DNA from 3 places in the Marinobacter sp. 3-2 genome. Region 3 is predicted to be linked to each of the others. Evidence: predicted binding sites of a transcription regulator. Region 3 holds the regulator's gene; each other region holds the start of a gene.

Region 1 (3,275 bases), on a different contig from region 3:
CAGGCGTGCCACGATCAGAGCAGCGATCAGACCGCCGGCTGCAGCCGCGTTGGTGTTCAGGAACACGTTGGCCACTTCGTTGGCGACACCGATGCCACCCAGCTTCAGGGTTGAGCCACCGTTGAAGCCGAACCAGCCCATCCACAGGATGAAGGTACCAAGCGTTGCCAGGGGCAGGTTGGCACCCGGGAAGGCGCGGATTTCACCTTTGGCGCCGTATTTACCCTTACGGGCACCGAGCAGGATCACACCCGCCAGGGCTGCTGCTGCACCGGCCATGTGAACGATACCGGAACCGGCGTAGTCGCTGTAGCTCAGCTCGTACATGCCGAATACCGCGTCGCCGTTCCAGGTCCAGGAACCCTGCATCGGGTAGATGAAACCACACATAACAACGGCGAAGCCCAGGAAGGCCCAGAGTTTCATACGCTCAGCCACAGCACCGGAGACGATGGACATGGCGGTTGCAACGAAGACAACCTGGAAGAAGAAGTCAGAAGCGCCGCTGTATTCGCCCATGTCGCCGAAGCCGGCTTCAGTGGAGGCTGCAATAACGCCCGCAATCGCTGCGTCGTCCATCTCGGCAACAGTTGTAACACCGCTCAGGAAGATACCGCCGTCGTACATGATGTCGTAGCCGACAATCAGGTACATGGTACAGGCGACCGCAAACAGGGCCACGTTCTTGGTCAGGATTTCGGTGGTGTTCTTGGCACGCACCAGGCCGGCTTCCAGCATGGCAAAGCCAGCGGCCATCCACATGACCAGAGCACCGCAAATCAGGAAGTAAAAGGTATCCAGCGCATACTGGAGTTCAAAAATGTGATTAAGATTGCTTTCCATATGAAGCCCTCCGCACGAGGCTTTTCAGGTTATAAAATTTTTTTGCGTTGGCTGATCGAAAAATCAGAGCTGGTTCAGACCGCTTCTTCGCCGGTTTCGCCAGTCCGGATCCGGATGGCTTGAGCCAGTTCAGTCACGAAGATCTTGCCGTCACCGATTTTGCCGGTGTTGGCCGCCTTGGTGATGGACTCGATAACCTGGTCCAGAAGGTTGTCGCCGATAGCAACTTCCACCTTCACCTTGGGCAGGAAATCCACCACGTATTCCGCGCCACGATAGAGTTCTGTGTGGCCTTTTTGCCGACCGAAGCCTTTGACTTCAGTGACGGTTACGCCTTGTACGCCAATCTCGGATAGTGCCTCACGGACATCATCCAATTTGAAAGGCTTGATGATCGCTGTCACAAGTTTCATTGCTTTCTCCTTGGTAAAGCCGTCTCAACAGTGAGGGCCCGTCGGCCGGTTGTTGAGCTCGGGATGCTGCCACCTCGCACACCAATTGTGCGGATTGCGTACGAGAGCTTTAGCATCGTGTATGCCAACGCAAAAAAATAGTTAAAAAACAAAAGGCTACGATATCCGCGTACCAGAATGGCGCAAACTTGTGCACCAAAATAGAGCGGGTAGCCGGCCAGTGAGCCAATTTGGAGCGGGCTCCCTGGCCCTTCGCCACTTATTATAGGGTCGACCACCTACAGTATGGCAGGGGCTGCGGTGTGATACACTCCCGCTAACCGGCAACCGGCCCTGTCTTTTAGTCGAAGCCGGATATTTCAGGAATTTGTGAGGTGACGTGTGAAAGGTCCACAGGATATTTTTTCCCAGCTGCAGGGCCAGTTCGGCCAGTTTGTTCCCGACATGGCCCGCGCTGCACGGGAAGATTTTGAAACCCAGGCCCGGGCCACCGTGATGGCTGTTTTGTCTCGCCTGGAGTTGGTAACCCGGGAGGAGTTTGACGCCCAGCAGGCAGTCCTGCTGAAGACCCGTGAAAAGGTCGACGCGCTCGAGAAGCGGGTGGCCGAGCTGGAAAATTCCCTGCAGAAACAATAAACCCCGGACACGCCCGGCAGGATGCCGGGCAAGCAGTTCCGGTTATTACCATGGATGGTTGTCATGCTTGCTATTGTTCATTCCCGCGCCGCCATTGGCGTGTCTGCGCCTGCCGTTACCGTTGAAGTCCATCTCTCGGGTGGCTTACCCGCGCTCTCGATCGTGGGGTTGCCGGAAACCGGTGTAAGGGAGAGCAAGGAGCGCGTCCGAAGCGCGCTTCTTAACGCCGGTTTCGAATTTCCCGCCCGAAGAATTACCATCAATCTCGCCCCCGCTGATCTGCCAAAAGAGGGTGGCCGGTTCGATCTTCCCATCGCTCTGGGCATTCTGGCAGCGTCTGGTCAGATCCCGGTCGACAGCCTTTCCGACTGCGAATTCGTTGGCGAATTGTCCCTTGATGGTGCACTGCGCCCTCTGAAAGGTGTTCTGCCGGCCGTGTTGGCAGCTCGGGAGGATGGTCGGGCCTTGCTGGTTCCCCACGCCAACTCCGAGGAAGCGGCACTGGCAAGCCAGGGTGACCTTTTGGCCGCCGGCCACCTGCTGACGGTGTGCGAACATCTGAGTGGTCGAGCCCGTCTTGTGCCGGTGCCCAGGTCTCCCCTGGACGAAGCGCCGGGCGGCAACCGTGAGGTGCCCGATCTGTCGGATGTCCGCGGCCAGCAGGTCCCGCGACGCACGCTGGAGGTGGCGGCAGCGGGTGGACATAATCTTCTGTTCTTCGGCCCCCCGGGAACCGGCAAGAGCATGCTTGCCAGTCGCTTGCCCGGAATCCTGCCCGGGCTGGATGATGCTGCGGCCATGGAAGTGGCGAGCGTGCATTCGGTGGCGGGTCTGCCGGTTCGGGCCGGGGGCTGGCGTCAGCCGCCTTTCAGATCCCCTCATCATACCGCCTCAGCGGTTGCGCTGGTCGGTGGTGGCAGCAGCCCGAGGCCGGGGGAGATCTCCCTGGCGCACCGGGGCGTACTGTTTCTCGACGAGTTGCCAGAGTTTGAACGGCGGGTGCTTGAAGTGCTCCGGGAGCCGATGGAAACCGGGGAGATCTCGATCAGCCGGGCGGCGCGTCAGGTCAATTTTCCGGCGCGCTTTCAGGTTGTTGGCGCGATGAACCCGTGCCCCTGCGGTTACAGCGGTCATCCCACCATCGAGTGTCAGTGTACGCCGCAACAGGTTGCCCGCTACCGGTCGAAGATCTCCGGGCCTTTGCTCGACAGGTTTGATCTGCACGTTGAGGTGCCGGTGCAGGGCGGCGACGTGCTGATGCGCCAGGGTGGGGACGGCGAGGACAGCGCCACAGTCCGGGAGCGTGTTCGGGCTGCCAGAGCCCGACAGTCAGAGCGGGGTTGCCTGAACGCCGCGCTGTCCGGTCGGGAATTACAGGCTGCA
Region 2 (3,275 bases), on a different contig from region 3:
AAGAGATCCGAGAATCCGGCGCTGCGAATAAAGCGGGAAGGCTCGCCACTTTCGGGGCGATATCCCATTTGTACGAGCGTTCGGATTTTCTGTTTGGCGCGTTCGCGGACTGCACCGAGGAGATCGTTCTTCTCTCTGGTCAGGGCGTCCAGCTGGCGGAGGTCGGAATTCGCAAGGCAGGTCTTTTCCTTGCCGAGAACGTCAGCCAGTGTTTCAAGCTGGCTGATATCCTGGGAAAGAAGGGTCTTCAAATCATCAATTGCGGCCATGGTCTACTCACCCGAAAATGCTTTCATCCATCTCAAGCATTTTCTGGGCCAGCTTCTCGGCGTCAATCTTGTACGTGCCATTTTCGAGGGCGGAACGGATCTGCTCGATGCGGTCGTCATCCATTTCCGGATAATCGCCCAGCTTTTGTTCGAGCTGCTTCAGATTCTTTGCCTGATTGCTCAGGCTAACGTTCTCACCACGGGCCCCCTGGGCCTGTGTCTTCGCCTGTTCGTTGGATGCCGGCTGGGTATTCTGTGCGCCGGAGCTTTTGTCGGCCGTGGTTCTCTGGGTGTTGACCTGGCCGGGGCCAATTCCATTTAAGTCAACTGACATATCTGTACCTGCTTGCCTGTCGCGCCACGAATGCGGCGCTTACTCGAGTTTATGTCTTCTTAACGGCGGCGCCGCGAAAACCTTTAGTACTTTTAGCACTTTTTTTCATCTGCTTTTACGACCGGTTTTGCGGCATTCACTTGCCGCTCCGGCAAGCCTCTGCCGCACGCGGCTCACATCGGAATCTCCACGTGGCCCGGCGCGACAACGCTGGCTCTTATCGTGCGCGATGAGCGCAGATTCTCAACCAGAACCTGTTCGCCAACGCTGGCGCTTGCCAGGGCTTTGCCCCGGGAACGTACTGAAAATCCACCGGTTTTGGCGGTGATGATAACATGATCGCCTCGTTCGACCGCATTCGGGGCCGAAAGCATGCCTGGTGTAACGAGCGATCCGGCATTCACTGCGCGCCGCACTTCCATGCCAATCGCCTGCTTCGAGTCGGTAATCACGCCACGTCTGGATGAATTGATTTCAACAGACTGCTTCGCAAGCAGCCCTTCGGTTATTCGCTCTCCACGTGTGAGTGGCCTCGCTGCCACCAGGGCTGGCCCATGGATAGAGACTGAAGCGGTAACAAACATGCGCCATGGGCGGGTTCCTTCGCAGGCTACCTGCAACGACGGGCTGGTGCTTTTCCATGGATCCCCGCTGAACTCTACACTCAAAGGCTTTTCGCACTCGGCGAGAGCGAGGCGGCTGTCGATGGAACCGGGTTCGAAGGAAACGGTGTAGCCATGCTCGGCCTGTTCAGACGCAAAGCTGTCCAGAAACGCCAGGGTTGCTTTCTGAATCTGTTCAGCCGTCGTTCCAGCAAGGAGCGGCGTGCTCAGGCCAGACATTAGCAGTAGTAGGGCGAAATTCGTGATGCGCATACGTATCAGTTTGTCCTATGCTGTCAACAACAGGGCAGAAAAGCCCGAATCAGGCTAAGGATTCGGTAAAAGTGGCCGTTAAATGGGCTGACCCACCCCTGATATGACGGGTTTCCGTCGATCAGGCTATTATTCAGTGAACAGCAAGATATATGCCGTTGTAATTCCGGCAAGCCAGGAGAATCGAAATGGCAGGGGTTTTGGACAGTGTCAACCAGCGCACTCAGATGGTCGGAAAGAACCGCCTAGAGCTGCTTCTTTTCCGTCTCAGGGGGCGTCAGATCTACGGGATCAACGTGTTCAAGGTGAAAGAGGTTCTGCAGTGTCCGAAGCTGTTCTCCCTACCCAACAGCCGCCCGGTCGTTCGAGGCGTCGCTCATAGCCGGGGTGAGACTATCCCCATTATCGATCTGAGCATGGCAATCGGTCTGCCCGGTATCCCGCAAGAAGAGCTCTCCACCAGCTTCGTCATCATCACTGAATACAATCGCAAAACGCAGGGTTTCCTGGTGAGCGGCGTCGAGCGAATCATGAACATGAACTGGGAAGAAATCCTGCCTCCACCCAAAGGAGCCGGCAAGGATGTCTATCTTACCGCTGTCACGAAAATTGATGATAAGCTTATTGAAATCATTGATGTAGAGAAGATTCTTTCAGAAGTTTCTCCGCTTGGGGAGGACGTAACCGAAGCCGTTCTGAGCAAGAGCGCGGACCGGGTGCCGGGGCATCTGCCCGTGCTGGTGGTCGATGATTCGTCCGTGGCCCGGCGCCAGATACAGCGGTGTCTCACCGCGATTGGCATGGAAGTGGTGCTGAAAAACGACGGCAAGCAGGCTATTGAACATCTGAAGGAAATCACTGCGGACGGTTCCCGGGCCAAGGATCACTTCTCTCTGATCATCTCGGACGTGGAGATGCCTGAAATGGATGGCTACACCCTCGTCACCAAGGTGAAAGAGGACCCGGCGCTTTCGGATATGTTTGTTATGCTTCACACCTCACTCAGCGGTGTGTTCAACCAGGCCATGGTAAAGAAGGTCGGGGCCGACGACTTTATGGCAAAGTTCAGTCCGGACGAGCTGGCAGAGCGGGTGATGGAAATCATCGACCAGGGTTGATGGAGCCGCTCAAAGATTCACTCAGAACAGAGACCCAATGAAAGCGGAAATAACGCCACAGGAATATGAAGCCTTCAAATCGTTCCTGCAGGATGCCTGTGGGATTTTACTGGGCGATAATAAACAGTACCTGGTCAAAAGCCGGTTGCGCAGGATTCTTGAAGAGAACAGCCTGAATACCCTGGGTGAACTGCTTGAGCGCCTTAAGCGCCCCGGGCGGGGCGGTCTGAAAGAGACTGTCATCGATGCGATGACAACCAATGAAACCCTGTGGTTCCGTGACAATCACCCTTTCCGGATTCTTCAGGAGAAGCTGCTTCCCGAATTCGCAGAGCGCAACTCGATGCAGCCTTTGCGTATCTGGTCTGCGGCCTGCTCAACCGGCCAGGAGCCGTATTCGATTGCCATGATCGTCGAGGAGTTTCGGCGGGCGAGGCCCGGGAAGCTCCGGGATGTAAAGATCACCGCGACGGATATCTCCAAAAGCGTTCTTGATGTGGCTCGCAAGGGCGAGTATGAAATGCTTGCTATTGGTCGGGGGCTCTCGCCAGAGCGCCAGAAGCAGTTTTTCACGCCGTCCCTGAACGGTGGCTGGCAGATCAAACCCCAGATCAAGAGCATGGTGGAGTTCAAGGAGTTGAACCTGCTTGAGCGTTATATGCTGGGCAAGTTCGATATT
Region 3 (3,275 bases):
GCTCGAGGAGCTGCTGGAGGAATTCCACATCACCCATATCCGGGACAGCGTTGGTATGGCCCTGTCCGGTGGTGAGCGGCGACGGGTGGAAATTGCCCGGGCCCTGGCCATGGAGCCGGCTTTCATCCTGCTGGATGAGCCCTTCGCCGGTGTTGACCCTATATCCGTCAGCGACATCAAACACATTATCCGGCATCTGCGGGACAAAGGGATTGGCGTGCTGATCACCGACCATAACGTGCGCGAGACTCTCGATATCTGCGAGAACGCGTACATTGTTTCCGGCGGGCACATCATCGCCTCCGGCAATGCTGATGCGATCCTGGCCAATCAACAGGTCAAGGAAGTCTACCTCGGGGACGAATTCAGGCTGTGACAGTGAATGGCTCATTGTTTTGATGATCTGTAGCAAGTAAACTCGGCAAAGAACTTGCTAGGGTAAAGAAAAACCGCGGCAAGTAACCGGCATATAAAGATTTTTTCAAGACCTATGACACAAAGCGCTGATGAGTGACGGATCCTGAACCATGGTTATGAAAGCCTCCTTACAGTTAAAGCTGGGTCAGAGCCTGACCATGACACCCCAGCTGCAACAGGCGATCCGGCTTCTCCAGCTATCTACCCTCGACCTCCAACAGGAAATCCAGCAGGCACTGGAATCCAACCCCATGCTGGAGACATCCGAGGACGACGATCAGACCGACACGTCCACCGAGAGTGACGAGCGCGAGGCCAATGCGGCCGAGTCTGCTGCCGAGACCACGCCGGAACCGTCCAGCGACTGGGACGAATCCGAGAACGGCCCGGACTGGTCGTCGGAAAACGAGATTCCGGATAACATTCCGGACGACCTGCCGGTCGACACGGCCTGGGATGACATCTACCAGTCCGCCCCTGCCCCGGCAGCCCGCAACGACGATGAAAACGATCACGATTTCGAGACCCGCAACTCGCCCACCGAGACCCTTCAGGATCACCTGGAATGGCAGCTCAACCTGACTCCCCTGAGTGAGCGGGACCAGGCCATTGCCCACGCCCTGATGGACGCCGTGGACGAGCGGGGCTATCTCACCAGCCCTCTGGAAGAAATCCACGCCGGGCTGCTGGACGAGAACGAAGAAGACCCCCTTGAACTGGATGAAGTGGAAGCCGTCCTGCATCGCCTCCAGCACTTCGATCCCCCTGGCGTGTTTGCCCGGGATTTGCAGGAATGCCTGCTGATCCAGCTTAATCAACTACCCCCGGAAACACCCTGGCTCGCCCAGGCACGCCTGGTGATCACCCACTACATCAACCTGCTGGGCAACCGGGACTACGCCCAGCTGTTGCGTCGCAGCCGCCTGAAAGAAGATCAGCTCAGGGAAGTCCTGGCGTTGATTACCGGCCTCAATCCGCGCCCGGGCGACGTGATTGATCGCGCCGAGCCCGACTACGTGATTCCGGATGTCATCGTTCGCAAGCACAATGGCCGCTGGCGTGTTGAGCTGAATCCGGAAATTGCACCGCGCATCCGGGTAAATGCCAGCTATGCTTCACTTATAAGGCGTGCAGACAGCAGTGCAGACAACACCTACCTCCGCGATCAGTTGCAGGAGGCGAAGTGGTTTATCAAGAGCCTGCAGAGCCGCAATGAGACCCTGCTGAAAGTAGCGACCCGTATTGTCGAGCACCAGCAGGGTTTCCTGGATTACGGCGAGGAAGCAATGAAGCCGTTGATTCTCTCGGACATTGCCCAGGCGGTGGAAATGCATGAATCAACGATTTCACGGGTAACCACCCAGAAATACATGCATACCCCCAGGGGTATTTTCGAACTGAAATATTTCTTCTCCAGCCATGTCAGCACTGATGAGGGCGGAGAGTGCTCTTCCACGGCCATACGCGCGATGATCAAGAAGCTGATTGCCGCCGAAACACCCAAAAAGCCGTTGAGCGACAGTAAAATTGCAGCCATGCTAGGGGAACAGGGTATCAAGGTTGCGCGACGCACCGTTGCCAAGTACCGGGAGGCCATGCACATTCCGCCGTCCAACGAACGCAAGCGGCTGGTCTGAATACCCCGGGACGGGATGCAACACCGTATTCGCCGGCGCACAATGCGCCAGCACCCAGACCGGCTCCCGGGAGCCGGCATGATGACAACAGGAGACGCCTATGCAACTCAACATTTCAGGCCATCACGTAGAACTGACTCCCGCACTGAAGGATTACGTTTCAGAGAAGTTCGAGAAGCTCGAGCGTCACTTTGACCACATCAGTAACTGCCAGGTGACCCTGGAAGTGGAAAAGGTGCGCCAGATTGCGGAAGCCACATTGCACGTGGTAGGTGGTGAGATTCACGCAAAGGCAGAAAACGAGGATATGTACGCGGCCATTGATGCCCTTATCGACAAGCTCGACCGTCAGATCCTCAAGCACAAGGAAAAGAATGTAGAACGGATGCACGGAAACGGCTCTCGCTAACGCGCTGTTTTCATGCACTTCATCTAATCGAGCTGCGACATGAGTAACGTGTCGCAGCCTTTTTTTTAACGGAAATGCAGTCGATCCATGAGCGACACATCCCTGACCATAGACAACATTCTTGCGCCGGAGCTCACCCTCTGCAGGGTAGCTGCGTCCAGCAAGAAACGGGCCCTGGAGTTTATTGCCGAGCAAATAAACCATCAGGACAACACGCTCAGCGAGACCCAGCTCTTCAACAACCTGATTTCCCGTGAGCGCCTGGGCAGCACCGGCATTGGCCAGGGAATTGCCATTCCCCACTGCCGCCTGGAAGGACTTGATCACGTGGTGGGTGTGCTGATGACGCTTGAAGAAAGCGTGGAGTTCGATGCTATCGACAATCAGCCAGTGGATCTGATCTTTGCCCTGATTGTGCCAAAAGAGGCGACGAGCGAGCACCTTGAGCTGCTGAGCCAACTGGCGGAGAAGTTCAACGAGCGGTCATTCTGTGATCGCCTCCGGCAATGCGAGGACGCCAGCACGCTGTACCAGCGCATGACCGCCTCAGGCGGCTGATATTCACTGCAGTGGAGGTAAGGTGGTCATGAAGCTGATTATCGTCAGTGGCAGGTCCGGTTCGGGCAAGAGTACCGCACTTCATGTGCTGGAGGACCTCGGGTTTTATTGCATCGACAATCTTCCTATTGGCCTGCTCTTCCCCCTCACACGGGAAGCCGCCAGCCAGACCAGGCCTGGTCGACTGGGCAAGATGGCCGTCAGTATCGATGCGCGGAACCTTTCCGGCGAGCTGGCCAATTTTGAGGAGATCT

Evidence for each region. The regulator sigma-54, encoded in region 3, starts transcription at its own class of promoters, with help from an activator protein. The targets are predictions, from matches to a motif close to ANTGGCATNNANNTTGCTNT.
Region 1: the regulator sigma-54 is predicted to act here: its motif matches at 1,366-1,385, upstream of glnK (P-II family nitrogen regulator).
Region 2: the regulator sigma-54 is predicted to act here: its motif matches at 1,619-1,638, upstream of flgA (flagellar basal body P-ring formation chaperone FlgA).

Annotation. Positions count from the first base shown of each region.
Region 1 is NZ_RJUQ01000001.1:91,984-95,258, forward strand. Features, by position in the region: gene EDB94_RS00405 (ammonium transporter) at 1-843, opposite strand, end outside; gene glnK (P-II family nitrogen regulator) at 918-1,256, opposite strand; gene EDB94_RS00415 (accessory factor UbiK family protein) at 1,638-1,892, shown strand; gene EDB94_RS00420 (YifB family Mg chelatase-like AAA ATPase) at 1,956-3,275, shown strand, end outside.
Region 2 is NZ_RJUQ01000014.1:138,500-141,774, reverse strand. Features, by position in the region: gene EDB94_RS13315 (flagella synthesis protein FlgN) at 1-269, opposite strand, end outside; gene flgM (flagellar biosynthesis anti-sigma factor FlgM) at 277-603, opposite strand; gene flgA (flagellar basal body P-ring formation chaperone FlgA) at 777-1,478, opposite strand; gene EDB94_RS13300 (chemotaxis protein CheV) at 1,667-2,596, shown strand; gene EDB94_RS13295 (protein-glutamate O-methyltransferase CheR) at 2,634-3,275, shown strand, end outside.
Region 3 is NZ_RJUQ01000011.1:502,412-505,686, forward strand. Features, by position in the region: gene lptB (LPS export ABC transporter ATP-binding protein) at 1-376, shown strand, start outside; gene EDB94_RS04110 (RNA polymerase factor sigma-54) at 534-2,054, shown strand; gene hpf (ribosome hibernation promoting factor) at 2,155-2,463, shown strand; gene ptsN (PTS IIA-like nitrogen regulatory protein PtsN) at 2,551-3,021, shown strand; gene rapZ (RNase adapter RapZ) at 3,050-3,275, shown strand, end outside.